4 regions of the Agrobacterium sp. 5Ca39 genome follow, and region 2 is predicted to be linked to each of the others. Evidence: riboswitches for the same ligand, from Rfam matches in the RefSeq annotation. Region 2 holds a riboswitch; each other region holds the start of a gene.
What was found. A riboswitch is a leader RNA that binds a small molecule or an ion and turns the genes downstream of it on or off. The one in region 2 is predicted to bind cobalamin.

Region 1: it holds a riboswitch for cobalamin, as region 2 does, so the genes downstream of both, nrdH (glutaredoxin-like protein NrdH) here and ACZ47E_RS12080 (DUF1636 family protein) in region 2, are expected to answer to the same signal.
Region 3: it holds a riboswitch for cobalamin, as region 2 does, so the genes downstream of both, ACZ47E_RS02555 (CbtB domain-containing protein) here and ACZ47E_RS12080 (DUF1636 family protein) in region 2, are expected to answer to the same signal.
Region 4: it holds a riboswitch for cobalamin, as region 2 does, so the genes downstream of both, bluB (5,6-dimethylbenzimidazole synthase) here and ACZ47E_RS12080 (DUF1636 family protein) in region 2, are expected to answer to the same signal.

The regions. Positions count from the first base shown of each region.
Region 1 is NZ_AP026436.1:2,561,103-2,568,460, forward strand. Features, by position in the region: gene ACZ47E_RS12520 (ROK family transcriptional regulator) at 1-865, opposite strand, end outside; gene ACZ47E_RS12525 (sugar ABC transporter substrate-binding protein) at 1,130-2,152, shown strand; gene ACZ47E_RS12530 (ABC transporter permease) at 2,377-3,459, shown strand; gene ACZ47E_RS12535 (ATP-binding cassette domain-containing protein) at 3,459-4,241, shown strand; gene ACZ47E_RS12540 (nucleoside triphosphate hydrolase) at 4,238-4,867, shown strand; cobalamin riboswitch at 5,000-5,223, shown strand; gene nrdH (glutaredoxin-like protein NrdH) at 5,522-5,743, shown strand; gene nrdI (class Ib ribonucleoside-diphosphate reductase assembly flavoprotein NrdI) at 5,755-6,153, shown strand; gene nrdE (class 1b ribonucleoside-diphosphate reductase subunit alpha) at 6,141-7,358, shown strand, end outside.
Region 2 is NZ_AP026436.1:2,461,861-2,469,218, forward strand. Features, by position in the region: gene cobN (cobaltochelatase subunit CobN) at 1-363, opposite strand, end outside; gene cobW (cobalamin biosynthesis protein CobW) at 366-1,403, opposite strand; gene ACZ47E_RS12080 (DUF1636 family protein) at 1,400-1,825, opposite strand; cobalamin riboswitch at 1,944-2,160, opposite strand; gene cobO (cob(I)yrinic acid a,c-diamide adenosyltransferase) at 2,294-2,911, shown strand; gene ACZ47E_RS12090 (cobyric acid synthase) at 2,913-4,370, shown strand; gene cbiB (adenosylcobinamide-phosphate synthase CbiB) at 4,357-5,322, opposite strand; gene cobD (threonine-phosphate decarboxylase CobD) at 5,321-6,367, shown strand; gene ACZ47E_RS12105 (L-fuconate dehydratase) at 6,349-7,358, opposite strand, start outside.
Region 3 is NZ_AP026436.1:529,056-536,413, forward strand. Features, by position in the region: gene ACZ47E_RS02550 (c-type cytochrome) at 1-889, shown strand, start outside; cobalamin riboswitch at 936-1,173, shown strand; gene ACZ47E_RS02555 (CbtB domain-containing protein) at 1,333-1,515, shown strand; gene ACZ47E_RS02560 (CbtA family protein) at 1,526-2,239, shown strand; gene ACZ47E_RS02565 (hypothetical protein) at 2,243-2,557, shown strand; gene ACZ47E_RS02570 (type 1 glutamine amidotransferase family protein) at 2,728-3,294, opposite strand; gene ACZ47E_RS02575 (GNAT family N-acetyltransferase) at 3,316-3,804, opposite strand; gene pip (prolyl aminopeptidase) at 3,998-4,945, opposite strand; gene ACZ47E_RS02585 (MerR family transcriptional regulator) at 5,022-5,435, opposite strand; gene ACZ47E_RS02590 (hypothetical protein) at 5,496-5,843, opposite strand; gene dmeR (Ni(II)/Co(II)-sensing transcriptional repressor DmeR) at 5,973-6,245, shown strand; gene dmeF (CDF family Co(II)/Ni(II) efflux transporter DmeF) at 6,266-7,285, shown strand; gene ACZ47E_RS02605 (hypothetical protein) at 7,296-7,358, opposite strand, start outside.
Region 4 is NZ_AP026436.1:1,233,757-1,241,114, reverse strand. Features, by position in the region: gene ACZ47E_RS06075 (LTA synthase family protein) at 31-1,971, opposite strand; gene ACZ47E_RS06070 (NAD+ synthase) at 2,199-3,878, shown strand; gene ACZ47E_RS06065 (glyoxalase superfamily protein) at 4,151-4,528, opposite strand; gene ACZ47E_RS06060 (TolB family protein) at 4,721-5,551, shown strand; cobalamin riboswitch at 5,622-5,804, shown strand; gene bluB (5,6-dimethylbenzimidazole synthase) at 5,925-6,617, shown strand; gene ACZ47E_RS06050 (DUF2865 domain-containing protein) at 6,823-7,358, opposite strand, start outside.

The DNA.
Region 1 (7,358 bases), 99 kb from region 2:
GCAGCATGTTCTCAAGAACGAAGATGGATGCGATTTTGAGGAGCTGAACGGTATTACCATCCTCCCCCTGGACGGGCAGTGGGCCGATTGCGCCTGCGGTACCGGTCTTTCCGGAAAACAGCGCTGAATTCAGGACCACGCCGCCGCCTATGAAGGAGCCGATAAAGACGTAGAGAAAATCGGTATAATTCTGGCCCGCACCAAATACCAGTTCAGCACCGCAGGCGCTGGTTGCGTCATTCTGCAGAAACACCGGGTAGCTGACGTTTTCGGCGATGCCCGCCCGAATATCGACATCCCGCCACCGTTCCATCTCAATCTGCGGCGCCCCGACCTCCTGCGCCCAGTTCCAGAGTTCGAACGGGGCGGCGATACCCACACCGGCTATTTTCTGCCGTTCTGCGGGGGAAAGCTTCGATTCCAGTTCCGCCATACCCTCGATCACGAAGGGCAATATCCATTCCGGTAGCGGATAGGGGTAGGTCCTGCGGAGCTTGAGCCTGATGTGGCCGACAAAATCCATCAACACCAGATCGACGCTGCGCCGGCCGATCTTGACGCCGAAGGAGAACACGGCGTCGGGATTGAGGCGCATTGGGGTCGATGGTTGGCCGACCCTGCCGCGCAGCCTTTCGCCGCGAATGAGAAGCCCGTCCTTTTCGAGTGAGCGCATGATAACCGAAACGGTCTGCGCGGAGAGACCGCAAAGTCTGGCAATTTCGGCTTTTGACAACCCGCCATGGCGGCGAACGAGGGAGAGCACAAGCCGCTCGTTATAAGCGCGCACACCGATCTGGTTGGCGCCACCGCTCATATCCATGGTAGTGGGCGGCGCTTGCTGCGCCGTCTCGACAGATTGTCTCATAATGTCATCCTCCCGCCTTCCATATCTGCCGCGGCCGATACAGCTGGCTTTATGGCAATCTTGCTATCGCAACGTAAACGTCATTGGCGATATTCCTCCATGCCGGGCCTCAGAATGCCACACAGAATTAATAATTCAATCGGATTTATTTATTGACAGCCGTTTCCTTTGGTGGTTCCATCGGAGCTAACGATCATTGTTCTCGGAGGAGACGAGATCGTCGGGTAGCCGAATAGGTGCTCAAATATCCATTGGGAGGATCTCATGAAGACCACTGTTTCCGCTCTTCTGGGCGCGCTTGCGCTTGGCGTTTCTTTCGCTTCCGCCGCTTCCGCCGCCGACACATCTGTTTGCCTCATAACCAAGACCGACACCAATCCATTCTTCGTCAAGATGAAGGAAGGCGCGACTGCCAAGGCCAAGGAGCTTGGTGTGACGCTGAAATCCTACGCAGGCAAGATCGACGGCGATTCCGAAAGCCAGGTCGCAGCGATCGAGACCTGCATCGCCGATGGCGCCAAAGGTATTCTGATCACAGCATCGGATACCAAAGGCATCGTTCCGGCCGTGCAAAAGGCACGTGATGCGGGGCTTCTGGTCATTGCCCTCGACACGCCTCTGGAGCCTGTCGATGCCGCTGATTCCACCTTTGCCACCGACAATCTTCTGGCTGGCGAGCTGATCGGTAAGTGGGCCGCCGGCACGCTGGGCGACAAGGCCAAGGACGCAAAAATCGCCTTCCTCAACCTCACCCCTTCCCAGCCGACTGTGGATGTGCTGCGCAACCAGGGCTTCATGAAGGGCTTTGGCATTGATGTGAAGGACATCAACAAGATCGGTGACGAGAACGACCCGCGTATCGTCGGCCACGATGTCACCAATGGTAACGAGGAAGGCGGCCGTGCGGCGATGGAGAATCTGCTGCAGAAGGACCCGACCATCAATGTCGTCCACACCATCAACGAACCTGCGGCTGCCGGCGCTTATGAGGCGCTGAAGGCCGTCGGCCGTGAAAAGGACGTGCTGATCGTTTCCGTCGATGGTGGTTGCCCGGGCGTCAAGAACGTCGCGGAGGGCGTTATCGGCGCGACCTCGCAGCAATATCCGCTGCTGATGGCGGCGCTTGGCGTCGAAGCCGTCAAGAAGTTTGCGGACACGGGTGAAAAGCCGAAGCCGACAGCAGGCAAGAACTTTGTCGACACCGGCGTGACGCTGGTAACCGACAAGCCGGTCAAGGGCCTCGACTCGATCGATACGAAGGAAGGTCTCAACAAATGCTGGGGCTGATGCCTCACCGTTGAAACCCGCGGGGGCATTCGTGCCCCCGCCCTTGGGCCAGAATGAATATCAGGCACGATCCGGGGGATCGGACAAAGGAATAAACGAGCGCGTTGCGCGCCCTTCGGGGATGACAAAGGCCGCTTCAACACTTTGAAATCTACGCATCACTCTCTTTGGAGATAGACCTCGGTGTCAGGGCGGATGCGATGGAGCGATCGGGAGGAAAATCCATGAGCGATCAGCCGGTGCGGGCTCAGCCGCATAATGAATTTGAAAAAGTGCTCTCCGGAAGTTCGACGCAGGTCGCCGCTTTCGATACGCACGACAAGAGCGCGCTGGAAAAATTCCAGCACTTTCTCCATTCCAGCCCGGCAGCCGTGCCGCTTATCGTTCTGGTGCTGTCGCTGATTATTTTCGGCCTGCTCCTCGGCGGCAAGTTTTTCTCGGCCTTTTCGCTGACCCTCATCCTGCAGCAGGTCGCGATCGTCGGCATCGTCGGCGCGGCACAGTCGCTGGTCATCCTGACGGCGGGCATCGACCTTTCGGTCGGCGCGATCATGGTTCTGTCCTCGGTCGTCATGGGGCAGTTCACTTTCCGTTACGGTCTGCCAGCGGAGCTCTCCATTCTCTGTGGTCTCGCCGTTGGCGCATTTTGCGGCTTCATAAACGGCGTTCTGGTTTCGCGCATGCGCCTGCCGCCTTTTATCGTCACGCTTGGCATGTGGCAGATCGTGCTCGCGACCAACTTCCTCTATTCCGCAAATGAGACGATCCGGGCTCAGGACATTGCCCAGCAGGCACCGATCCTGCAATTTTTCGGCGCCAATCTTCGTATAGGCAATGCGGTCTTCACCTACGGCGTCATCGCCATGGTTCTGCTTGTTGCTCTGCTCTGGTATGTCCTGAACCGCACCGCCTGGGGCCGCCATCTTTATGCCGTGGGTGACGATCCGGATGCCGCAGAGCTCGCCGGTGTCAATGTCAAACGTATGCTGACCACTGTTTACACCCTGTCAGGCCTCATCTGCGCCTTTGCCGGTTGGGCTCTCATCGGCCGCATCGGGTCGGTTTCGCCGACTGCTGGCCAATTCGCCAATATCGAATCCATCACGGCGGTGGTTATCGGCGGTTTATCACTGTTCGGTGGACGCGGCTCCATCATGGGCATGATCTTCGGCGCCCTGATCGTCGGCGTCTTTTCGCTCGGCCTCAGGCTTATCGGGACAGACCCGCAATGGACCTATTTGTTGATCGGCGTCCTCATCATCTTGGCTGTCGCAATCGACCAGTGGATCAGAAAGGTAGCAGGCTGATGACAAAAGAACCCATTCTCACAGCACGCAATCTCGTTAAGCGCTATGGCCGTGTAACGGCCCTGGATCACGCCGATTTCGATCTCTATCCGGGCGAAATCCTGGCCGTGATCGGCGACAACGGCGCCGGAAAATCCTCTCTCATCAAGGCGATTTCAGGCGCGGTTACGCCCGATGAGGGGGAAATCCGGCTGGAGGGCCAGCCTGTGCAGTTCCGTTCGCCGATTGAGGCGCGCAAGGCGGGTATTGAAACCGTCTATCAAAACCTGGCCTTGTCTCCTGCACTTTCCATAGCCGACAATATGTTTCTTGGCCGGGAAATCCGTAAGCCCGGCATACAGGGCAGCCTCTTCCGCGCGCTGGATCGTCCGGCCATGGAAAAATTCGCCCGCGAAAAACTGTCGGAACTCGGCCTGATGACGATCCAGAACATCAATCAGGCGGTGGAAACCCTCTCGGGCGGTCAGCGCCAGGGCGTCGCCGTGGCACGTGCAGCCGCCTTCGGTTCCAAGGTCGTGATCCTCGACGAACCGACTGCCGCGCTTGGGGTCAAGGAAAGCCGCCGTGTCCTGGAACTTATTCTCGACGTGCGTTCCCGCGGCCTGCCGATCGTTCTGATTTCGCATAACATGCCGCATGTTTTCGAGGTTGCCGACCGCATCCATATCCATCGGCTTGGCAAGCGCCTGTGCGTCATTAATCCGAAGGACTATTCCATGTCGGATGCCGTCGCCTTCATGACCGGCGCCAAGGAAGCACCGAAGGAAACGCTTGCCGCATGACGCTGAAGCTTGAGACGATCGTCGAAGAGGTTCTTCAGCGGGCAGAAGGCCACTCCCGTTTCATCGTCGCGATTGCCGGTCCCCCTGGGGCCGGCAAATCCACGTTGGCGGATGCTCTTTGCGACGCCTTGCGCGCACGGGGCGAAACGGCCGCCATTCTGCCCATGGACGGCTTCCATATGGACAATGGCATCCTCGAAGAGCGAGGACTGCTGCCAAGGAAGGGTGCGCCGGAAACATTCGATGTGCGTGGCTTCCTCGATATCGTCTCCGCCGTTCGCAAGGGCGGGCAGGAGGTGCTTGTCCCGGTGTTTGATCGCTCCCGTGAAATCGCCATTGCGTCTGCCCGTGCGATTGCTCCGGAAACACGCTTCATCCTCGCCGAGGGCAATTATCTGCTGCTGAACGAAGCGCCCTGGACAAACCTTTCCGGAAGCTTTGATCTCACTATCTTCGTGGGTCCGTCCGTCGCGGTGCTGGAAGAGAGGCTGCGAAACAGATGGCTGGGTTATGGTCTCGATGCAGCTCAGATCCACGCCAAGCTTTTCGCAAACGATCTTCCCAACGGGAAGAGGGTGATCGAAAACGCCCGTCCCGCCGATATCCATATCGATATCTGGGAATAGATTAAGATCTTCATCTCCCGCGCGGTGTGTCCGGCCTGCCGTTAAGTCATTGTTGACCATGCGTTGAATCTTTTTGATCCACAGGGCGGGGCTTTTGTGTGTCTATTTATTGACGAGAAAATTTCCTCATATACTATATGTGGTGTTCGAGGTTCTTCCGATTCGCAAGGATTGGGAGCTAAGACGGGAATTCGGTGCGTGACGCCATCGTGGTGAAGCAAGGCCGAAACTGCCCCCGCAACTGTAAGCGGCGAGCATCGTTCCGATTTGAGTCACTGGAGCTGAGCGCTCCGGGAAGGCCGGAATAGATGTTGTGACCCGCAAGTCAGGAGACCTGCCTTGAGCGCAAACGTCCACGGGCGGGGTGTCCGGAGGAAGGTGTAGACGCAGATGATTTGCGTGCGCCCTTTTCTGCCCCCTCCAGAACAAGCTTCGGGGTGAAGTCATGCCAGTGCATATTTTTGAGTTGCTACGCTCGTCTGCGTAGGGAGTGATTTTTCTGCGGCTTTCAGCAGTTCCAGGAGAACCCAGTCGGATTTCCCAAGGAAACTCCGAGAGAGCACGCCCCACCTGAATGACAAAACCACCGCCGCCCGATTGCGATTGCAATCGGCAACGCTTTGCCGCGTCCAAAATGGCTTCGAAAGGGAAATTATGACCATCACCGTTTACAGCAAACCCGCCTGCGTCCAGTGCACCGCCACCTATCGCGCACTCGACCGCATAGGCGTTCCCTATGAGATCGTCGATATTTCCGAAGATGCTGACGCTCTCGATCATGTCCGTGGTCTCGGTTACATGCAGGTTCCGGTGGTGGTTGCCGGTGAACGCCATTGGGCGGGGTTCCGGCCGGACATGATCGGCTCGATCGGCTGAGGCGGCAGGCGATGGGTCTGATCGTCTATTATTCCAGTCGTTCCGAAAACACCCATCGTTTCCTTCTGAAACTGGGGCGGCGGTTGCTTCGCCTGCCGCTCGGCGCTGAGGATGACGTGCCTCAGGTGTCGGAACCCTATGTGCTCGTCACGCCCACCTATGGCGGCGGCGGCACCAAGGGTGCCGTGCCGAAGCCGGTCATCCGGTTTTTAAACGAGCCCTCCAACCGCAATCTCATTCGCGGCGTCATCGCGGCGGGAAACACCAATTTTGGCGCAGCTTTCGCATCCGCCGGAGATATCGTCTCGCGCAAATGCGCAGTGCCGTTTCTCTATCGCTTCGAGCTTCTCGGCACTGAGGAGGATGTCGCCAACGTCAAACATGGATTGGAACGATTTTGGACACGCTGACCGCTAGCGCGCTGCGCAAGGACACCAAACAGCCAACAGCCGCAAGCCAGACGCCGCTCGATGCAGGCCTGGACTACCACGCGCTGAACGCGATGTTGAACCTTTATGACGAGAACGGAAAAATCCAGCTCGACAAGGATCGTCTTGCTGCCCGTCAATATTTCCTCCAGCACGTCAACCAGAACACGGTGTTTTTCCATAACCTCAGGGAAAAGCTCGATTATCTGGTAGCGGAGGGCTACTACGAACAGGAGGTGCTGGACCAGTATTCCTTCAATTTCGTTCGTGACCTCTATGACGAGGCCTATGCCCGGAAGTTTCGCTTTCCGACCTTCCTCGGTGCGTTCAAATATTACACCTCCTACACGCTGAAGACTTTCGACGGAAAACGTTATCTGGAGCGTTACGAGGATCGCGTCTGCATGGTGGCGCTTTCCCTTGCGCGCGGTGATGAGCAGCTGGCACGCAATCTGGTCGACGAGATCATTTCCGGCCGCTTCCAGCCGGCGACCCCGACGTTCCTGAACGCGGGCAAGAAGAGCCGCGGCGAGCTGGTCTCCTGTTTCCTGCTGCGCGTGGAAGACAATATGGAAAGCATCGGCCGCTCCATCAATTCGGCGCTGCAGCTCTCCAAGCGTGGTGGCGGCGTTGCCCTTTCACTGACCAATATTCGCGAGGCTGGCGCGCCGATCAAACAGATCGAAAACCAGTCCTCCGGTGTCATACCCGTGATGAAGCTACTGGAAGATTCGTTTTCCTATGCCAACCAGCTCGGCGCCCGCCAGGGCGCGGGTGCTGTCTATCTGCATGCCCACCACCCCGACATCATGCGTTTCCTCGATACCAAGCGTGAAAACGCCGACGAAAAAATCCGCATCAAGACCCTGTCGCTCGGCGTTGTCATCCCCGACATCACCTTCGAGCTCGCCCGCAACAACGAGGATATGTATCTGTTCTCCCCCTATGATGTGGAGCGGGTCTACGGCGTGCCCTTCACCGAAATCTCGGTGACGGAAAAATACCACGAGATGGTCGCCGACAGCCGCATCCGCAAGAAGAAGATCAAGGCGCGCGAATTCTTCCAGGTGATCGCCGAAATCCAGTTCGAGAGCGGTTATCCCTACATCATGTTTGAGGATACGGTGAACCGCGCCAATCCGATTGCCGGTCGCATCAGCATGAGCAATCTCTGCTCGGAAATCCTG
Region 2 (7,358 bases):
CCTTTCACTGCATTCGCCGGGCAGAAGCAGAAGCTTTATCCCACGTCGGCGCGCCATGCTGGAAAGCTGATCGACTCCATAACGCCAGCGTTCCGCTCCACCGAGGATTCGGACAAGGATGACCGTGGCATGCTCCGCCGTCTTTTCGATCCACAGGTCAACCGACATGGGATGGCGAAGCTCGGCGAGGTTTGCGGCGGACAGGCTGGGGAGCACACTGTCCGCCTGTCGCCACGCCTGCTCAAGCCCGGCAAGATCGCTTGTCGAAAACGACAGCATCACCACATCCGATCGAGGCTGGTTGAGGTCAACCGGCTCGATCAGATCGTCGAGAGACGAGGATGTGGTGGCAAGAATATGCATCGTCAGGCGGCCAGCATCTGTTCGATCTTTTCGCGATTGATGCCCTTTTCGCCGATAATGACCAGTCGGCTGCGGCGCTGCTCGCCCGCTGCCCAGGGGCGGTCGTAATAATGATTGACCCGGCTTCCGACCGCCTGCACCTGCAGACGCATGGGCTTGGCGGAAACTTCGACAAAGCCCTTGATGCGCAGGACGTTTTCAGCCGCAGCCGTTTCGGCAATGCGCGCCGCCAGTGCTTCCGGATCGGCCACAGCCGGCAGGTCGATGACGAAGCTGTCGAAATCGTCGTGTTCATGGTCGAGTTCACCGTCATGGTGGGTGCGGCGGTTTTCGATATCCTCTTCAACGGCAAGACCAAGACCGATCAGCACGGCGGGGTCGATGGCGCCATTGGAGGCCACAACGATCTTCGCGGCCTTCGGCAGATGTTCGAGCACATGCGCCCTCGCCTTGTCGAGGCCGGCTTCATCAAGGAGATCGGCCTTCGTGAGAACGATGAGATCGGCGCAGGCGACCTGGTCCTCGAAAACTTCCTCAACCGGATCATCGTGATCAAGCGCCTCGTCATTGGCCCTCTGAGCAGCGAGCGCCTCCATGTCGTGCGCGACCTTTCCTTCAGCAAGGGCGGCGCCATCCACCACGGCCACGACGGCGTCCACGGTCACGCGGCTCTTGATGGCCGGCCATTGGAAAGCCTGGACCAGCGGCTTAGGCAGGGCAAGACCAGAGGTCTCGATCAGGATATGCTCCACCTTCGTCTGGCGGCTGAGAATTTGTTCGATCGCGGGCTGGAAATCGTCAGCCACCGTGCAGCAGATACAGCCGTTGGCCAGTTCGACGATGTTTTCTTCGGGGCAGCTTTCAATGCCGCAGCCTTTCAGGATTTCGCCGTCGATACCGATATCGCCGAATTCATTGACGATGATTGCGAGCCGCTTGCCGTCCAGCTTTTCCAGAAGACCCCGCAACAGCGTCGTTTTTCCCGCCCCTAGAAAACCGGTGACGATGGTGCAGGGAACGCGGTCCAGATGGTTGCTCATGATCTCTCCTCGGTAAAATCGAATGGGGGAATGCGCGCCACCATGCCGCGCTTTAATGGTTCGGGGCGGCCGCGCCAGGGCATCAGGCCATCTGAAGACGCAGAAAGAAGCCGCGCGCCGGTCAGCAGGTCCCCTGCATCGTCGGGTGTCAGCCCACCAAACACATAGGACCAGCCATTGGCGCTGCGCAGCACGGCACTGAGGCCACGTTTGCAGTTGGCGAGACAATTGACGGAACGGACCGCGATGCCGGACGCTTCCGCCTCTGCGGTGACGGCCTCGGCAAGACGTGAACCGGCACGTGGCTCGGCGCTGGGATCAGCTTCGTCGCGACAGCTTCGGCAAACGAAAACGACCACACCGGACGCCGTTTCATCCTGCGCGTTTCCACCAGCAAATGAAGATGTCGCTGAAATATCCAAACCGTATCGTTCCCGCGCCAAGTCAAATTCTTCGGGGTGCGGATATCGAAAACGGTATGCGCACAGGCACAGACCGGCTGTTCGACGTTATCGACTGACCGGAGCACCCCGCCCGGTAGACGTTTTTCCTGAAGCGGCAGGTCTCCTGGCTTGCGGCTCGATGAGCGCCCGGACACCGCCTTCCCGAACCGTCTCTCTGGTCCAGTGGCTTTACGGTGCGGGCTTGCCGCTTACAGTTGCGGGGGCAGCCACGGAATGACCCGTTTCAGGGTGGAACCGTGTTCCCTCTTAGCTTTTCCCGTTGCCGGGGAAAGACCGTCAGTTCCTTACCCTTAGGCCGAACGGGCTTTGGGGTCAATGCCGCCCCCCTGTGGCTCGCGCATTGCCGGGTGCGGCAAATTGGGTATAGTCGCCGCTCCGAAGGGCAGGGATAAGTTCCCGGCTGCTGGAGTGAAGAAGGAATATGCGATGACACGCGACATCAGCGACAACGAAGCCGAGCGCCATCGGCAGAAAATGGTCAACCGCAAGACGGTGCAGGATGCCGAAGTCGCGGCAAAGACCATCGAAAAAGGTCTGCTGATGATCAATACCGGCCCCGGCAAGGGCAAGTCCACGGCCGCCTTCGGCCTTGCGTTGCGTATGCTCGGCATCGGGCGCAGGGTCGGCGTCGTGCAATTCATCAAGGGTGCATGGTCGACCGGCGAACAGCAGGCGCTGGCTCTGTTCGGTGACAAGGTGGTGTGGCGTACCATGGGTGAAGGCTTCACCTGGGATACGCAGGATCTGAAGCGCGATGTTGCCGCTGCCGCGAAGGCGTGGGAAGAAGCCGTGACACTGATGGCTGACCAGACGATCGGCCTGCTGATACTCGACGAACTGAATATCGCATTGCGTTATGATTACCTGCCGCTTGACGAGGTCGTGACGACGCTGGCCAGCCGTCGGCCCGATCTGCACATCATCGTCACCGGCCGCAATGCCAAGCAACCGCTGATCGACGCCGCCGACATGGTGACGGAGATGACGCTGGTAAAACATCATTTCAAGGCGGGCGTGAAAGCACAGCCAGGGATAGAATTCTGACATGGCCGCACGGGTTCTGATGTTTCAGGGAACCGGCTCGGATGTCGGCAAATCGCTGATGGTGGCCGGTCTAGCCCGCGCCTTCGTCAGGCGCGGCCTGTCCGTCATGCCGTTCAAACCACAGAACATGTCGAATAATGCGGCCGTTACCGCCGACGGCGGCGAGATCGGCCGAGCACAGGCGCTGCAGGCGCGGGCCGCTGGCGTACCCCTCTCTGTCCACATGAATCCGGTTCTTCTGAAACCGCAGAGCGAGACCGGGGCACAGGTGGTGGTTCAGGGCAAAATCGCCGGCAATGCCAGGGCAGCCGATTACCAGCACCTGAAAGCCGGGTTGATGCCGCGCGTGCTGGATAGCTTCAACCGCCTGAAACAACAGGCCGATCTGGTGCTGGTGGAGGGGGCGGGCAGCGCATCCGAAATCAATCTGCGTGCCAATGATATCGCCAATATGGGGTTTGCGAGAGCGGCTGACGCGCCTGTGATCCTCATCGGCGATATTGACCGCGGCGGCGTCATCGCCAGCCTTGTCGGTACCAAAGTCGTACTCGAACCTGACGATGCGGCGATGATCGAAGGTTTCATCGTCAACCGCTTTCGCGGTGATCCCGCGTTGTTTTCGGACGGCATGCGGATAATTCAGAAAAGGACAGGCTGGGCCTCGATAGGCCTTCTGCCGCATTTCTCCGATGCCACGAAACTGCCGGCTGAGGACGCGCTCGGTCTTTCCGGCCCGGCTGAGCGAAAACCCGGCGCAAAGATCCGCATCGCCGTGCCGATCCTGCCGCACATTTCCAATTTCGATGATCTCGACCCTCTGGACATGGAGCCGGACGTGGAACTGATCCGCGTGCGGCCGGGCGAGACCATTCCCGCCGATTGCCGGCTGGTTTTGCTGTGCGGTTCAAAATCCACCATTGCCGATCTCGCCGTGCTGAAAGATGCGGGTCTGGACATCGACATAAAGGCGCATGTGCGCCGCGGCGGCTACGTTCTCGGCCTTTGCGGTGGCTACCAGATGCTCGGAAAAACCGTTGCGGATCCTGACGGTATCGAGGGATCACCTGCGACTGTGGACGGGCTCGGCCTGCTTGATGTCGACACGGTTTTGACGGGTGACAAGCGACTCGTTTCCGTTCAAGGCGTGAGCTTTGATGGTGTTGGTTTATCCGGCTACGAAATGCATGTGGGGAAAACCACGGGAGCAGCAGGCAATCTGGTGTTTTCGACGATCGACGGGCATTACGATGGAAGCATCTCACCCGACGGCCGTGTCTTCGGCACCTATATTCACGGCCTTTTTGCTCATGATAGCCAGCGCGGCGCATGGTTGGAGCGTCTCGGCGGGTGCGGCACCGACCTGAACTATGATGCGCAGGTGGATGCGGTTCTCGACCGTCTGGCTGCGCATATGGAACAGCACCTCGATCTCGACGGGCTGCTGGCTATAGCGCGATAAGGATCGCCAGAAGCCCGAATAGGCCGATCAGCAACAGGTCCGCAATCCGTGCCAGCCGCAACGCCGTGCGAATATCGCCGGCGACCAGCGCAGACCTTCCGCCGTCCCCCATGAAACGCGCTTCGATCATCTGTCCGCCGTAAGAACGCGGTCCGGCAAGCGCAAAACCCAGCGCGCCGGCCAGCGCCGCTTCCGGCCAGCCCGCATTGGGAGAGCGGTGGTGGCGCGCATCGCGACGGATCGCGGCAATGGCCGCTTTTGGCGACGCGCCCTCGACAAAAAATGCGGCGACCACAAACAGGCTGCCGCTCAATCTCGAAGCGGGCAGATTGATGAGATCGTCAAGCCGGGCCGAAGCCCAGCCGAACGCTTCATGGCGAGGCGAACGATGACCGATCATGCTGTCGGCCGTATTGACCGCCTTATAAGCCGCGCCACCTGGCAGGCCCAGAAGCCCCATCCAGACGGCAGGGGCGACGATGCCATCGGAAAAGTTCTCGGCGAGACTTTCGATCGCCGCCCGGCAGATCGCCGCCTCATCCAGCTTTTGCGGGTCGCGGCCGACGATCATCGAGACAGCCTTGCGGCCACCCTCAACTCCTTCACGCTCCAGCGCAGTCGCAACCGCCTCCACATGCTGTTCCAGACTTTTCTGTGCCGGAAGCGAAGCACCGAGGATGGCGACCGCCAGAAGTCCGAAGGGCAGGAAAAGCAGAACAGATTGCGCAAACCATGCAAGGATCACCGTCAGCCCGACAAAAACAACCAGCGCCACAACACCGGCGGCCTTGCGCCGTGAAAATGACGCGCTGTCCCGGTTCCATTTTTGGTCCAGCAGCGCGATAAGCGAACCGACCCAGGTGACAGGATGGCCGATATGTTTGAACAGCCAGTCCGGATAACCGGTCAGGCGTTCGATCACGAGCGACAGGAAAGCGAGAGCGAGGAACATGGGCGAGACAATATCAGAAATGGCACAGGCTGCGATCCGCCACGGCGGCAATCTCGGCAGAGCGCGCCTGATGTTTCCAGACGCGTCTGAACCGTGGATCGACCTTTCGACCGGAATCAACCCGCATCCCTATCCGTATTCTGCCGTTCCCGCCAGCGCATTCGCTCGCCTGCCGGAGCCCGAGACGGCCGACTATCTGAAACGGCTGGCCGCACTCCATTTCGGCGCACCCTCCGCCCGACATGTCACGCTATCGCCCGGCACCCAGATGCTCATGCCGCTGCTGGCTCAAACCGCACTTGCCCGGAGCGCCAAGAGCGGCGCGGTGCTGTCACCTGCCTACGCGGAACATGCCCGCACCGCACGCATGGCCGGGCTGACCATGAGGGAAGTGGAGCATGTCAGCGACCTGATCGCTCACGACTACGTGGTGGTGGTCAATCCCAACAATCCCGACGGACGGATCATCGATCGCGAAACTCTTTTGCGGCTCGCCGATTCAATGCATCGAAACGGCGGCCTGCTGGTGGTGGATGAAGCCTTCATCGAAACCGGAGGCGCCGAGAGCCTTGCGGATAGTGTTGATCGGCATGCTCTGGTCGTCCTTCGTTCCTTCGGCAAATTTTATGGCCTGGCGGGAATCCGGCTTGGTTTTGCAATTGCGCACCCTGATATCGCTGCGGGGTTGGAGGCGAGGCTCGGGCCATGGGCGGTTTCCGGCCCGGCGCTGCACATTGCAACGGAAGCCTTGGCGGATGGAACGTGGCAATCTGCGATGCGGCTGCGTCTCGCGGATGAAGCACGACGCATGAATTGCCTTTTGGAAAAAGCGGGTCTGAACGGGGTTGGCGGCACGCCTCTGTTCACACTGGTGCGGGACGAGCGTGCCAAGGCCCTGTTCGATCATCTCGGCCGTCTCGGAATACTCGTGCGCATTTTCGATGAAAGGCCGCACGACATCCGTTTCGGCCTTCCGGGTAGCGACGCTGAGTGGCAGCGCCTTCAAGCGGCGCTGCTCTCTTTCGATCATCCCTCGAAAGTGTAGGTTTCAATCGACTCCGGCTTCATTTCGATGGAGAAACCCGGCAGTTTCGGCGGCATATAAGCGGCGTTTCTGATATCGCAGGGCTCGATGAAATGCTCGTGTAGGTGATCCACATATTCGATGACGCGACCTTCCTTGGTGCCTGAAACCACCAGATAGTCGATCATCGACAGGTGCTGCACATATTCGCAAAGCCCGACGCCGCCAGCATGCGGCCAGACCGGCAGATTATATTTGGCGGCAATCAGCAGCACCGCCAGCACTTCGTTGAGGCCACCCATACGGCAGCTGTCGATCTGCACCACATCGATCGCGCCTTCAGCGATGAACTGCTTGAACATGATGCGGTTCTGGCACATTTCGCCCGTCGCCACCTTCACGGAACCAATGGCTGCGCGAATCTTGCGATGGCCGGCGACATCATCCGGGCTGGTCGGTTCTTCGATGAAGAAGGGCTTGGAAAAGGCGAGCTTATTCACCCACTCGATTGCCTGGTCCACTTCCCACACCTGATTGGCATCGATCATCAGATAACGATCGGGGCCGATCACCTCGCGGGCAATGGTGAGACGGCGAATGTCATCCTCCAGATCACGTCCAACCTTCATCTTCACATGGTTGAAGCCGGCATCGATGGCTTCCTGGCAAAGACGGCGCAGCTTGGCGTCGTCATAACCGAGCCAGCCTGCGGAAGTCGTATAGCAGGCGTAACCTTCGCTCTTCAGCGTCTCGATGCGTTCCCTTTTGCCGCTTTCGGCTTTCTTGAGAATTGCGAGCGCCTCGTCCCGGGTCAGCACGTCAGTGAGATAACGGTAATCAACGATATCGGCGATTTCCTCAGCGCTCATATCAGCCACCAGTTGCCACACAGGCTTGCCGGCTTTCTTGGCCAGCAAATCCCACACCGCGTTGACAACGGCGCCGGTGGCGAGATGCATCGCACCCTTGTCGGGGCCGATCCAGCGCAGCTGGCTGTCGCTGGTCAGATGCC
Region 3 (7,358 bases), 890 kb from region 2:
GATCGTGGTCGCGGCCGTTGCGGGCTACGGGATTTTCGCATGGGTGACCGCGCCGCAGCGCCAGGCGCCCAGCCATTGGGTGAGCCTCGGTGAGCCGGATCTCGCCAATGGCGAGACGCTGTTCTGGGCGGGCGGCTGCGCAAGCTGTCATGCCGCGCCGGATGCTAAGGGTGAAGCGCTGTTGACGCTTTCAGGCGGGCAGGCACTGAAAAGCCCCTTCGGCACCTTTCATGTTCCAAATATTTCGTCTGATCCGCAGCACGGCATCGGCGGCTGGACGCTGGCGGAATTTGGCGATGCCATGACGCGCGGTGTGGGAAAGAACGGCGAACATCTCTATCCCTCCTTCCCCTATGCCTCTTATGCCCGGATGACGCAGAAGGACATCAATGACCTCTTCGGTTATCTGAAGGCCCTGCCGGCGAGCCAGAACGATGCGCCCGACCACGATCTGCCGTTCCCCTTCAACATGCGCATGGCGCTCGGCGGCTGGAAGTTCCTGTATTTCGACCCTTCGGCACCGCCGCGCGTCGAGCTGGCCAATGCCAATGCCGAACTTCTGCGTGGCCAATATCTGGTGGAAGGTCCGGGCCATTGCGGCGAATGCCACACGCCGCGCAATGCGCTCGGTGGCTTCCTGAAGGGCAAGTGGCTGGCCGGCGGCCCCAATCCGGAAGGCGAAGGCCGCATTCCGGACATTACCCCCGGCTCGCAAAGCATCGGAAGCTGGGCCGAGGCCGATATTTCGAGCTATCTCGAAACCGGCTTCACCCCGGAATTCGACAGTGTCGGCGGTTCCATGGTGAAGGTGCAGCAGAACATGGCGCATCTGACAGCCGAGGACCGCGACGCGATCGCCGCCTATCTGAAGGCGATCCCGGCGCGCTGAGGGTCCCGTTGGCATGCGTGCCCATTGACTCCCGTCCCCACGCGGCGGATAACAACCCTGTGATGGTTCCTTCCGGGCGTTCCGGAAGGTGAAAAGGGAACACGATAGGGAGAAATCCTCATTCGTGGCTGCCCCCGCAACTGTGAGCGGAGAGCCTGAAACGAAATGCCACTGGCAGACCCTTCGACCGAACCGGCGTTTCCGGTTGAGGCGAGGTGTTGCCGGGAAGGTGTTTCAGGTTTTGACCCGTAAGCCAGGAGACCTGCCATCACGGAAATGTCCATGCCGGCGGGGTGTCCGGAAGAGCGGAATGTCAGGGTGGCAAGATCGATGCCCCCTGTGTCAGTCTCGTATCCCCGTGGTGAAGTGTATCGCAGGCGGTCGCATGGCTTTGCCGTTCGACCGCATCCAGAGGCGCGGGGTCGCGCCGGAGAGGGGTCACCATGTCCATCCACCAGAATACGGCCAATTCAGCCGTTTCAGCAAAAACGGGCAGCTTCGCGCAATCGCTGACGGCGATCGTGCTTGGCCTGTTCGTTGTCGGTTTTGTCGGTTTCTCGCATGTGGAAGCCGTTCACAATGCCGCCCATGACACGCGTCATGCCAATGCCTTCCCCTGCCATTGAGGGGAATGTCATGTCGTCTTTTCGCAATATCGTCTTTACCGCCGTTCTCGTCGGCATCCTCGGCGGCTTAGCCGTTTCAGCCATGCAGGCTTTCGGCACCACGCCGCTCATCCTTCAGGCAGAGACCTATGAGGGCGCGGGCGGTGAAGCTGCCCACAGCCACGAGGCCACGGCGCCCGGTGCTGTGGTTCCCGCCCACGAGCACAATGAAGAGGCCTGGGCTCCGGCCGATGGTTTCGAACGCACTGCCTATACGGTTGCCGCCAATGTCCTGACCGCGATCGGTTATGCGCTGGTGCTGACCGGACTGATTTCGCTGCGCGGCACCAATGGCGGCTGGCGTGAGGGGCTTTTGTGGGGCGTTGCCGGATTTGCCGCCGTCATGCTCGCCCCGATGATCGGCCTGCCGCCGGAACTGCCGGGCAGCCCCGCCGCAGCACTTGAGGCACGGCAGATCTGGTGGCTCGCAACCGTTGCCGCAACAGCCGGCGGCATCGCGCTGATCGCCTTCCGTCGCGAACCCTGGGCGATCGTCCTGGCGCTGGTGCTGATCGTCGCGCCGCATGTGGTGGGTGCGCCCCTGCCGCCGGAAGGCGAACATGCACTGGCGCCGCTGCCGCTGGAGCGTCAGTTCATCGTCGCCGCTACGGTTACGAGCTTCGTCTTCTGGGCTTTGCTCGGAACATTGAGCACGTTTTTCCTCAACCGCTTCCAGTCGGCCTGAATCATGGAGGACGCAGCGGATTGGAGTGAGGAACTCGATGCGCTGCGTTTTGCAGTTCCCGGTCACGGCGCATACTGCGCCGTGCATCGTCTCGCCTTCAAGGCGGTACTGGGCCCGAGCCCGGCGGATGAGGCGGCTCTTGCCTTTTTCCAACACCATCAGGCCGCCTTTGTGGCGGCGGCACTCGCCAAGATCAAACGTGCAAATTTACCCGCCGGCCGCAGCCTGCATCTGAACAGCCGCGATATTCGCCGGGCGATTGCCGGGGAGGGCGGCGATCACACAGCACGTGTGTGCCGGGTGCTGGATCAGCGATAATCATCGCTGTTCTCACCTCCGTCATCCCGGCCCTGAGCCGAAATCCATCCAGCCCAAGTCCTTGGGCTGAAAGAAGTCATCTCGCCGCGCAGATGCGCGTCGGCTGGATTCCGGCTCAAGGCCGGAATGACGGGGAGTAGGGGAGTGCAAACAACCGAGGCGGCTATGCCTCAGCGATGCTCCGCCGCAAAAACCTGAAGTTCGGCCTCGGCTTCCGGACCAAAGAGGCCGAGGCTTTTCAGAATTTCCACCGCGAAACTGACCGGCGCGCTGCCGGCCGCGGTAATGATCCCGCCATCGTTGACCGCTTTCGGCTGGTCGCGGTAAAGCGTCTCGCCGCTATAGGCCGAATAGGCCCTGTGCGAAGCCAGCGAATTGCCGGTATGGGCAACGGCGTTCAGAACGCCCGTGCCTGCCAGCGCACTTGCCGCCGCGCAGATGCCGGCCACCAGTCGGTTCCTCTCGCGAAACCGGCGCACCAGTTCGCCGAGATCGGCAGCTGTTCCCTTTTCCCAGCTCAGGCCTCCGGGAATGACGAGCGCATCGATGTCAACGGCATCGAGCGCGTCATAGGATGTATCCGGCGTCACCTTCAGCCCGCCCATCGAGGTTACCGGCCGTCCGTCCGGCGTGGCATAGACGATCTCGACACCGAGATAGCTGCGCGCCGCGGCGGCAAGCAGCGCCGGCTCCCAGTCAGCAAAATCCTGGGCGAGCGCAATGGCGATCCGTGTCATGGTCGTCTCCGTGTTTTTTAATCAGGCGATGGACTGCATATAGCGCATGCCGGTCACCGGGCGAGGCGCGAAATCCATGTTTTCGTAGAAACGATGCGCCGCCACATTGCCGGTCGTGGCACTGACGGAAAGATAGTCGCAGCCGAGACGCTTGGCGATATCGCGGGCCCGGGAAACCAGATGCTGGCCGGTGCCATGGCCACGATGGCCGTCGCGCACGAAGAGATGATGGAGTTCGAGCCCGCGGCGGCCCTCTTGCGCCCTGTAGAGCGGCAGAAGCAGGGCGTAACCGATCAACGCGCCATCGGCCTCGGCCACGAGACCGTGCACCCAGGGCAGCGGGCCGAACAGGTCGCGCTCCAGTTTCGCCGGCGTGATCGCCGCCGCATCGCCGTGGTAGGAGGCCAGCAGCGTGATCATCTCGTTGAGTTCGGGCAGATCCGTCTTGCGCGCGCCACGGATGATGACGACGGGCGGTCTTTCCAGTGTCAGGGAGCTATCTTCGGTCATTTTTCGGTCCTTTGGTCTTATCGGTGCCGTCAGGACGTTTGAAAACAACAAAGCCGCCTGACGGCGGCTTGTTGACAATATGATCTGTCGAGCCGCCCTTAGAGGAAGGCCCAAAAATACGAGCAGGAGATGGGTGCGCGTTCGTTGATCATGGAAAATGAAATGCGCCCGAATCCGCCGTCTGTCAAGCGGCTCAATTCGCAAATCGCGCAATTGCCGACAGGATTGCGTCTTCCATGCCCGCATCGCCCGTCGAATGGCCAGCGCCATCGATGGTAACAAGCTCGCTTCCCGGCCACGCCTCGGCAAGTTCGAAAGCGGTGACGGGCGGCCCCTGCAAGTCGCGCATGCCCTGAATGAGTATCCCGGGAATACCGGCGAGGTCTCCGGCATTGCGCAGAAGCGCGCCATCATCCAGCCAGGCCGCATGGTGGAAATAATGGGCGCAGAGGCGGGCGCGGGCGAGAATATACGCGCTGTCGCGCCATTTCTCCGGAAAGGCCGAAATGCCCTCCGCGCTGATCGAGCCCGCCTCCCACAGGTGCCACTCTAAGGCGGCCTTTGCGCGCACGGCGGGATCGGGATCATTCAGAAGCCGGCGATAGGCGCCGACCGGATCTTGCCTGGACATGTCATCGGGGATCGCGGCGATGAAACGCTGCCACTGCTGCGGCAGAAACATTGCCAGCCCCTTGTACAGCCAGTCGATTTCCCTATGCCGGGTGGTGGTGACGCCGGCCAGAACCATGCCGCGAACATGTCCTGTGTGGCGCTGTGCGTAAGTGAGGGCCAGCGTGGAACCCCATGAACTGGCGTAGATCAGCCAGTCTTCCACCGCGAGGGCACAGCGAATGGCCTCAATGTCATCGATCAGATGATGCGTGGTGTTATTCTCAAGGCTATCAGCGGCGTTTGGCGTGCTTTGACCGCAGCCGCGCTGGTCGAACTGGACGATGCGGAAAATGGCAGGATCGAAATAGCGTCGCGCTGTCGATGACAATCCTGAACCAGGCCCTCCATGCAGCAGGATCGCAGGTCGCCCCGCCGGATTGCCGGCAATCGTCACGTGCAGCCGATGGCCCTCGGAAACATCAAGGAAAATCATGTCTGATGGCGTGATTTCAGGGAAGAGCTCGGCCATCTGACGTCCTTTTTTCAGGCGGGCAAGAGGCGATTACCGGGTGCACGTGACATTCGAATGTCAGCCTCTTCTCGGCTCAATGCTCACCCTCGCACATGCCGTGATCGGAAAGCGCGCGGATGACATAACAATCCTCGATGGAATGGCCGTGGCAATGGGAGACGATCCGCTCCAGTTCGTGTTCCAGCTTCTTCAGGCTGGCGATTTTTTCCCGCACATCGGCAAGATGTTCGGCGGCGATGCGGTCTGCACCCTCGCACGGCATTTCCCGGTGCTGGCTGAGTGCGATCAACTCGCGAATGGCGTCTATGTTCAGGCCGAGATCGCGCGCGTGGCGGATGAAGGCCAGCCGTTCGAGATCGGATTTTTCGTAGCGGCGTTGGTTGCCCTCTGAACGATCCGCCTCGCGAATGAGGCCCATCTGCTCGTAATAGCGGATCGTCGGCACCTTGACGCCGGTGCGTTTGGACAGTTCACCGATGGACAGCATGGCTTTCTCCATATCTCCAGTCTCTAGAGATATGGCTTTTCGGCCCGTCGTTCAATGGGGTCAGGCGGCGTCCTCCACGCCGAGTGCCTGGGCAAGCGCCTTCAGAACCTGCGATTCGAGGCTTGCCATATCGGGCTGTGTGGAGGCGGCCACATCAGCGTTGACGCCGGTTGCGGCGGAGGCGCCGCTATCCATGTTCCAGAGGGCCGCAGCAAGGCTCGCGGAAGCGCTGGCGAGCGGAGCCACGGACGTGGCGACATTGCCGGCCACCGAAATGGCGCGATGGGCCGCCCGCGTCAGCTCCTGCAAAGCCTCGGTGGTGGACTGTGTCTCCCTGCTCCGCGCCGGCTCGATGCTCCGGGCAGGAGAGGTGAAATTGATGCTGCTGGTTGCTGCAATAGTCGTCATGACTGAGTCCCCTAAGTTCTGATGGGTGTTTTTTAATGCCCGAAACATTCGCGAGGATTGCGTCTCACACGACTTGCGCAAAAAACATGGGAAATATACTATACCCCCCTATAGTATATGAGGTCGGCCATGTCCCATACCATCCGCAACAAGGAAAAGCTTCTCGCCCGCATCCGCCGCCTGAAAGGGCAGATGGAAGCGGTCGAACGTGCGCTCGATGATGCCAAGCCCTGCGGCGAGGTGCTGCAGCTGCTCGCTTCGGTACGCGGCGCGCTTTCGGGCCTGACGGGGGAGGTAATGCAGGAGCATCTGCACGAGCACGTGGTGCATGCCGAAAATGAAGACGAACGGGCGCGGGCGGCGGAAGAGCTGGCCCAGGTGCTAAAGACCTACATCCGGTAAAACCGACAGGATTAAGCGACATGACGACGACATCCGAATACCGCGCAGCAGCCGGTCACGACCATGTTTTCCTTGGCCAGAACCACGAGCGCAATGAAAGGCGCGTCTGGATGGTCATCGCGCTGACCGCGGCGATGATGGTGGCGGAAATCGTCGCCGGTCACTGGTACGGCTCCATGGCGCTAACGGCGGATGGCTGGCACATGTCCACCCATGCGGGCGCGATGCTGATTTCGGCACTCGCTTATCTCTATGCCCGCCGCGAGGCCCGCAACCCACGCTTCACCTTCGGCACCGGCAAGTTCGGCGATCTCGCGGGTTTTGCCAGCGCCATCGTGCTGGCGGTGGTGGCGTTGCTGATTGCCGTGGAAAGCGGGATGCGCCTCGTCAGTCCCGTCGAGATCGATTTCAACCAGGCCATCCTCGTCGCCATCATCGGCCTTGCCGTCAATCTTCTCAGCGCCGTGCTTTTGAAGGATGACCATCACCACGATCATGGCCACGGCCACGGTCACGCCCACGGCTCACATGCCCACCATGGGCACGGCAGCCACGCCCACCATGATCACGGGTCCCATGCCGAGCACCATGCCGGGCACGGGGCAAAGGGCGGCCGGGACAATAATTTGCGCGCTGCCTATCTGCATGTGCTGGCGGATGCGCTGACCTCGGTTCTGGCAATCGTCGCGCTGCTGCTCGGCAAGTGGAACGGCTGGTCGTTCCTTGATCCGTTGATGGGTATCGTTGGCGGCCTGGTGATTGCCCGCTGGTCATGGGGCCTGATCCGCTCCACGGCGACAACCCTGCTCGACGCGCTGCCGTCGGCCGAGGATCTGCCTCAGGAAATCCGTGAAAGCGTGGAGACGGAAGAGGATCGCATTACCGACCTGCATGTCTGGCAGGTGGGGCCGGGGCATTACGCCGCCATCGTGGCGATCCTTTCGCAGGCGCCCAAAGCACCGGCATTTTATAAGCAGAAACTTGCCGCCATACATGAACTCTCGCATGTGACGGTGGAAGTCAGCCCGGCAAGAGGCTGATTGGAATCGCCTATTCGGTATATTCCGAATAGGCGCTGCGTACCCATTCAGCCTGCGCTTCCGCCTTGTCCTC
Region 4 (7,358 bases), 1.2 Mb from region 2:
ATGCGTTCAGGCGTCCCTCGCCGAAATTCATTACACCGACGGCGCGCCCTCGTGCAGCCAATTGAAGCCAGGGAAAAAGCGCTCTTTTCCATATTGCTTGCCGAACATCATGTCGAATTGCAGCAGGCGATAATTGCGCACCACGTCAGGGACCGCGTTCGGCGCGATCGACCAGTCGGGCAGGGCATCGCCACCGGCCGTCACCAGCATGTGCCGGTCGATGACGGAAAAGGCCTGCTGAACTTCACCCAGCGTGCCGGTATAGAAAGGATCGGAAAAGCCTGCGGTCTTCAGCACGTGATAGGGCAAAAGCGCCGGGCTGATGGTGCCGATATTCTTACGCACGCCCTTCTTCGAAGACCACACGACGAGCGGCGTCTCGTGCTCCTTCTTCATTACCTCAAGCGGTGCGCGGCGGCTTGCCACCATGCCCGGCATATAGCCGCTTTCCACGAAGGTCTGGCCGAGCGGCGGCAGATGATCGCCGAAGAGGACGATGATGGTCTCACGATCGCGCTTCTTTGCCCAGCGCATCAGCTTCAGCAGCGCTTCGTCCGCTTCCACCACCCCTTGAGAATAGGTGGCGAGCGCCTGCGAGGCCGAAGCCGAGAGTTCGCCCTCAATGCCGATGGTGTTTTCGGCGTAACGGTTTGTCTCATAGGGGCCGTGTCCCTGCAGGGTGACGGCAAAGAGGAAGAGCGGGTTCTGCGTCCGGTCCGCCGTCGCCATGATCTCTTCCATCAGCGCGTCGTCGGAGGCAAAATTGCCGCGTTTTTCCATGGCCGGTAGCGTCTCTTCGGAGCGGAATTCCTCGAAGCCGAAATTTTTATAGACCTGCTTGCGGTTCCAGAACCATTCCTGGAACGGATGAACTGCGATGGCGGAATAACCTTCGCCGCGGAAGAAGCTGGCGAGCGAGGGCACCGGGCGGCGGATATATTGCTGGTAGGGAATGCTGCCATAGGGCAGGAAGGCGTTCGAGAAGCCGGTCAATGCCTCGAATTCCACATTTGCCGTCATGCCGCCGAACTCGGGCGAAAACACGTTGCCGGACTGTTTGGCGCGGATGGTCGGCATGGGATCGGCCGAGAGATTCACGTTTTCAAGCCGGGTCGGATCCCACAGGGATTCGCTCATCAGCATGATGACGTCAGGGTAATCACCCTTGTTGGCGGCGAAAGATGCCGGTTCCGAGGTGAGATCGGCGATGCTGTTTTCGCCGTAACCCTCCGGCGCCGAGACATTGGCCATGGGAATATTGAAGGCGAAGGCCATCAGGAAGCCGTTGTGGCGGTAGTTTTCCTGCTGATCCCACATCATGGGGATGATGTTGAGGCGATCGCGCACCCAGGAATAATGCGAATAGTCCATCAGCGAGGCGAGGCTGGCGAGAAGCGGCAGCGCCAGCGCAAGGCCGGCGGCGCGCTCACGCCAGCGCAATACCGGCGAATGACGGTGCGCCAGCAGCCAGAGAGCCGCGAGGGAGGCAATTGCGGCGCTGAGGCCGACACCCACCAGCATCGCCGTAAAAGGCTGCGCCTTCAGCATGGTTGGCAAAAGTTCGAGAATCTGCCGCCCGAACAACAGGTCTGAGGGATAAAGCGGATCGGAAAGATAGGTCTGTTTCTGCGCTGAGATCAGCCCCACCAGTGCGCAGAGCGGCGCGACCGCTATCAGCGAAAGATAACGCCGGCCGAGGATCGCATCCAGCGCGACGAGAAGGGCGAGCACGGCGGCAATGGTTGTCATGCCCGGACGCGCGGAGGAGGTGATGAAAGTGCCGACATCCTGAAGCGAGCCGCGGACGACCCATTCCAGCGCCACGACGAGCACGACGGACGCGACCGTCAGGTTGGCAAGCGTGTAGGCCGTGCCTGAAAACTTCGAAAGGCTCCTTGTCCATGCAGGCGAAAAGACAAAACCAGCCTTTTCGGAAGCCGTTGTTTTTGGCGCCGAATCTCTCAAACCCATACTCCGGTATTTCAGGCGCCAGCACCGATCCGGGGAGGTGAATCGGGTGTCGCAAAAGTGTCATGTAACTGTCACATAAGCGCGATGAACGCGACATGAACTTTATGGGATGTGCATATAAGCGCGATAACCTTCGCGTGAGGGCGGCTGTGTCGAGAAGCGCACGAATGAATGCAAGTGGGAATTGCTGCGTTGCGGAGCGATCACGGGCGCGGTATTGAAGGGTTATGAGCGACAGACACGATATAGAGAACCATCTCCGGATTGCCGTCGGGCAGTTCAATCCCACCGTTGGCGACGTGGCGGGCAATCTCGCCAAGGCGCGTGAGGCAAGGGCCGATGCGGCAACGCAGGGCGCCGATCTTCTGCTTCTCACCGAACTCTTCATTTCAGGCTATCCGCCCGAGGATCTGGTGCTGAAACCTGCTTTTTTGAAAGCATGTCTGAAAGCGGTGGAAGAACTGGCTGCGGAAACCGCCGATGGCGGGCCGGGTATCGTTATCGGTTTTCCGCGACAGGGCGAGACGGGTCGGCACAATTCCGTGGCGCTTCTCGATGGCGGCAAGATCATTGCGCTGCGCGACAAGATCGACCTGCCGAATTACGGCGAATTCGATGAGAAGCGTGTTTTCTCCGAAGGGTCGATTTCCGGGCCCTATAACTTCCGCGGCGTGAGGATCGGCATTCCGATCTGCGAGGAAATCTGGAACGACATGGGCGTCTGCGAGACGCTGGCCGAAAGCGGCGCCGAAATCCTGCTGGTGCCGAACGGCTCGCCCTATTACCGCGGCAAGCTGGACGTGCGCCATCAGGTGGCACTCCGGCAGGTGATCGAAAGCGGCCTGCCGCTGGTTTTCGCCAACCAGCTGGGCGGGCAGGACGAGCTGGTGTTCGACGGTGCGAGCTTTGGCTTCAATGCCGACAAGACGCTCGCCTTCCAGATGAGCCAGTTCGAAGCCACGCTTGCTGTAACCGACTGGAAACGCACAGCGGATGGCTGGCGCTGCGAAAGCGGGCCATTTTCCAAGATTCCCGAGGGTGAGGAGGCGGATTACCGCGCCTGCATGCTGGGCTTTCGCGATTACGTCAACAAGAACGGTTTCAAGAGCGTGGTTCTCGGCCTTTCCGGCGGCATCGATTCGGCGATCTGCGCCGCCCTTGCCGTCGATGCGCTGGGCGAGGAGCGGGTACGCTGCATCATGCTGCCTTACCGCTATACCTCGGAAGAATCGCTGAAGGACGCCGCCGATTGTGCGAAAGCGCTCGGCTGCCGTTACGATATCGTGCCGATCGTGGAGCCGGTGGAAGGTTTCCTGTCTGCGCTGTCAGAACTTTTCGAGGGCACGGAAGAGGGCATTACCGAAGAAAACCTGCAGAGCCGCACGCGCGGCACCATCCTGATGGCCGTTTCCAACAAGTTCGGATCCATGGTGGTGACGACGGGCAACAAGTCGGAGATGTCGGTGGGTTACGCGACGCTTTATGGCGACATGAATGGTGGTTTCAACCCCATCAAGGACCTCTACAAGATGCAGGTCTATGCCATTTCCGCCTGGCGCAACGCCCATGTGCCGCCGGGCGCGCTTGGCCCTTCCGGCGAAGTGATCCCCGCCAACATTATCGCCAAGGCTCCATCGGCCGAATTGCGCCCCAACCAGACCGACCAGGATTCGCTGCCGCCTTATCCCGTGCTGGACGATATTCTTGAGTGCCTTGTCGAGAAGGAAATGTCGGTCGAGGAAATTCTGGCGCGCGGCCATGATGTGGCGACCGTGCACCGGGTGGAGCATCTGCTTTACCTCGCCGAGTACAAGCGCCGGCAATCGGCTCCGGGGGTTAAGATCACCAAGAAGAACTTTGGGCGCGACCGGCGTTATCCGATCACCAACCGGTTTCGTGATCGGTAGGGCGTTTTGGAAAGGCGCGTTTAACGCCGTCCCTGCTTAATGAATTGGGCAAGCGCATTGTGAGGCGGTGCGGCATATTTCTTCTCCCCACCGGGGAGAAGGTGGCCCGAAGGGTCGGATGAGGGGGCAACCCCTCCGTATATCACGAAGCTTGCTTGCCCCCTCATCCCGCTGCCGCGGACTTCTCCCCCTCGGGGAGAAGAAACAAGTGTCATGGGCTCGATCCACAGCGGAGCGTCTTGATTGGCGCGGAAAACTCCGCGCCGCTCACCTCAAATAACCTGCCCCACATCGATACGATTGCCGTCAGGGTCTTCAAACACAAAGGCCCTCAGACCATAATCCTTGTCCTGCAGGCCCTTGATGATGCGCAAGCCCTGGCTCTTGCAGAGCGCATGCAGCGCGTCCACATCGCTCACCATCATATGCGCCACATTGAAGGGCGCTGCCTTGTGGCTGGGCTGCAATGTCAGGTGCAGCTCGGCATTGCCCTGTTTGAGGATCATGAAGCCCACAGGGTTGCCGTTTGCGAAGGTCTTTTCGAAGCCGAGCACGCCGACATAAAAATCATGGGCCTTTTCGATATTCTTGACAGGAAGCATGGCGGCAATCCGCCCGAAGCGGATGCCGTGATCGGCGATGGTATTCATCGCGGAACCTCTGATCTGGGAGAAACGGGGCGGGCCGCGGACGGTGCCGGGGCGCTGGCGTTTTTTCCGGTTTGAATTTGCAGGACGGTGCCTGCCGCCCTAGGATCATAATCGAGGCAATGGTGGATGCAAACGGAATGTCTGCGTCACCAAGCGCTATGAATGAGAACACGGACCCGCCCGGGAGGCAGAATGCGCAGCTCCATCGAAATCTTCAACATCCGCACCCGGCAGATGCGGGTGGTGTGGCAGACGCCCGATCTTTTCGAAGCGCCGAACTGGTCGCCGGATGGACAATATCTGCTGTTGAACAGCGATGGGCTGCTTTATCGCCTGTCCCTTTCCGGTGATGCGTCGCCACAAAAGGTCGATACGGGTTTCGCAATCCAGTGCAACAATGACCACGGCATTTCGCCTGACGGTTCGCTTTATGCCATTTCAGACAAGGTGGAGTTCGGCAAAAGCGCCATCTATCTCCTGTCATCGGCGGGCGGCGCGCCGCGGCTAATGACAAGGAACCTTCCTTCCTACTGGCACGGCTGGTCACCGGATGGGAAAAGCTTCGCCTATTGCGGCATTCGCGATCAGATTTTCGATATCTATTCCATGGACATAGACAGCGGCGTTGAGACACGCCTTACCCATGGTGAGGGCCGCAATGACGGGCCGGATTATTCGCCTGACGGCGCGTGGATCTATTTCAATTCCAGCCGCACCGGACGGATGCAAATCTGGCGGGTGCGGGTGGATGGCTCAGCCGTGGAGCGCATCACCGACAGCTCCTATGGCGACTGGTTTCCGCACCCGTCACCAAGAGGGGACAAGGTTGTCTTCATTTCCTATGACGGCGACGTATTCGATCATCCCCGCGATCTCGACGTGCGGGTGCGGCTGATGGATATGGATGGCGGCAATGTCGAAACGCTTTTCGAGCTGTTTGGCGGGCAGGGCACGATGAACTCTCCCAACTGGTCACCTGATGGCGACGAGTTCGCTTATATCAGATATTTTCCGGTGGAATGATGAAGGTAAGGTGCGGCAGGCCACATTGCCGCACCACCTGCACGGCACTTGTGTTCGCAAGCTTTTTTGCCCATAGCTTCACCCGTCAGGTGCCCGCCCTTCGGCGGGAGAATCGGGAATCCGGTGAAAAACCGGAACGTGCCCAACGCTGTGAGGCGGATGCTCTTTTTCTCATGCCACTGGAGCAATTCGGGAAGGCGAAACGGGGCGGATGAAGCTTAGTCAGAAGACCGGCCTGGCAGGATGGACCGAACCGCGCGGACGGCGGCAGGTTGCTGGAAAGCGAGTTGTCGCTGCAAACCTCCCATGGTTTCGGCACCGGCCCGCCCCGCATTGTTAGGGATAAACGATGCAGACCGAACCGCCCGTCGCCATGCCGCCCGACTCCAACCCGTTCGATCACGCGCTTTCACCCGCCCGCCCGTTTTCCGGCGAGGAGCGTGAGGCCGTCTATCGTGCCATCGAAACCCGCCGCGATGTGCGCGACCAGTTCCTGCCGGACCCGCTGCCGGATGATCTCATCGAGCGCCTTTTGAGGGCGGCGCATTCGGCGCCCTCGGTCGGTTTCATGCAGCCGTGGAACTTCACCCTCGTCACCGATGGCGCCGTGCGCCAGGCGGCATGGGTGGCCTTCAGCCGCGCCAATGAAGAGGCGGCGGCGATGTTTACGGGTGAAAAGCAGGCGCTTTATCGCAGCCTGAAGCTCGAAGGCATCCGCAAGGCGCCGCTCAGCATCTGCGTCACCTGCGATCCGACACGGGGTGGCAAGGTGGTGCTGGGTCGCACCCATAATGCACGCACGGATGTCTATTCCACCGTCTGCGCCATCCAGAACCTCTGGCTCGCGGCCCGCGCCGAAGGCGTCGGCGTCGGCTGGGTCAGTATTTTCCATGACAGCGATATCAGGGCCATTCTGGATATCCCCGATCATATCGAGATTGTCGCCTGGCTGTGCCTCGGTCGTGTCGATACGCTTTATACCGAACCGGAACTGGCGGTGAAGGGCTGGCGGCAGCGCGTGCCGCTGGAAGAGCTTGTGTTTCGTAACCGCTGGGGTGGGGTGTAGACCCGGAGGCCTGCGAACAGGGCGGGACGTTGCCGCGCATTTCTTCTCCCCGCCGGGGAGAAGGTGGCCCGAAGGGTCGGATGAGGGGGCAACGGTAGAGATTTACGGAGAGCTTGCCCCCTCATCCCGCTGCCGCGGACTTCTCCCCGCCGGGGAGAAGAAACAAGGGGCACGCGCTCGCACCATTCCGCGTGCAGAAGAGATTTCACTGCTGTGGCTGGATACCCTTCAGCGCCGGGTTCTTCAGGTCGATCTTGCCGGTCTGGTCCGGCAGGAATTTGGGCCCGATGACGCGCACTTTTGTGTCGTTCGGGTCATAGTCGCGCTCAGGAACAGGTTGTTCCGGCGGCTTTGCGGCCTGCTGCTCGGCGGGCTTTGGGGCCTTGTCACCTTGCGGCGATGGAATGGTGGTGATGCTGGAATAGGGCTTTTCGGCTTCCGGCCGCGACGCCTGTTCCTGCTTTTGCATCTCCTCGTGATAGGCGGCCATGTTGCAGGCGCAGCCGGGCGCTTTCGTTGAGGCATTGCGATAGGCGAAGGCGGTCGGCAGATCCTTGTAGGGTTTGCCGGTTTCAGCGGACACCATGTCTGCTGTTTCCTGATCCGTCATGGAGTGGAAATAGAGCTCCGTCTCGGTTCCCGGGCACATTTTCTGGCACTGCTCGGCCTGGGCGCGAAAATCGAGTGGCGAGGCGTTGGAGGCGATCGGGAAGAATGAGCCGTCGCAGGTGCGCACGCAGA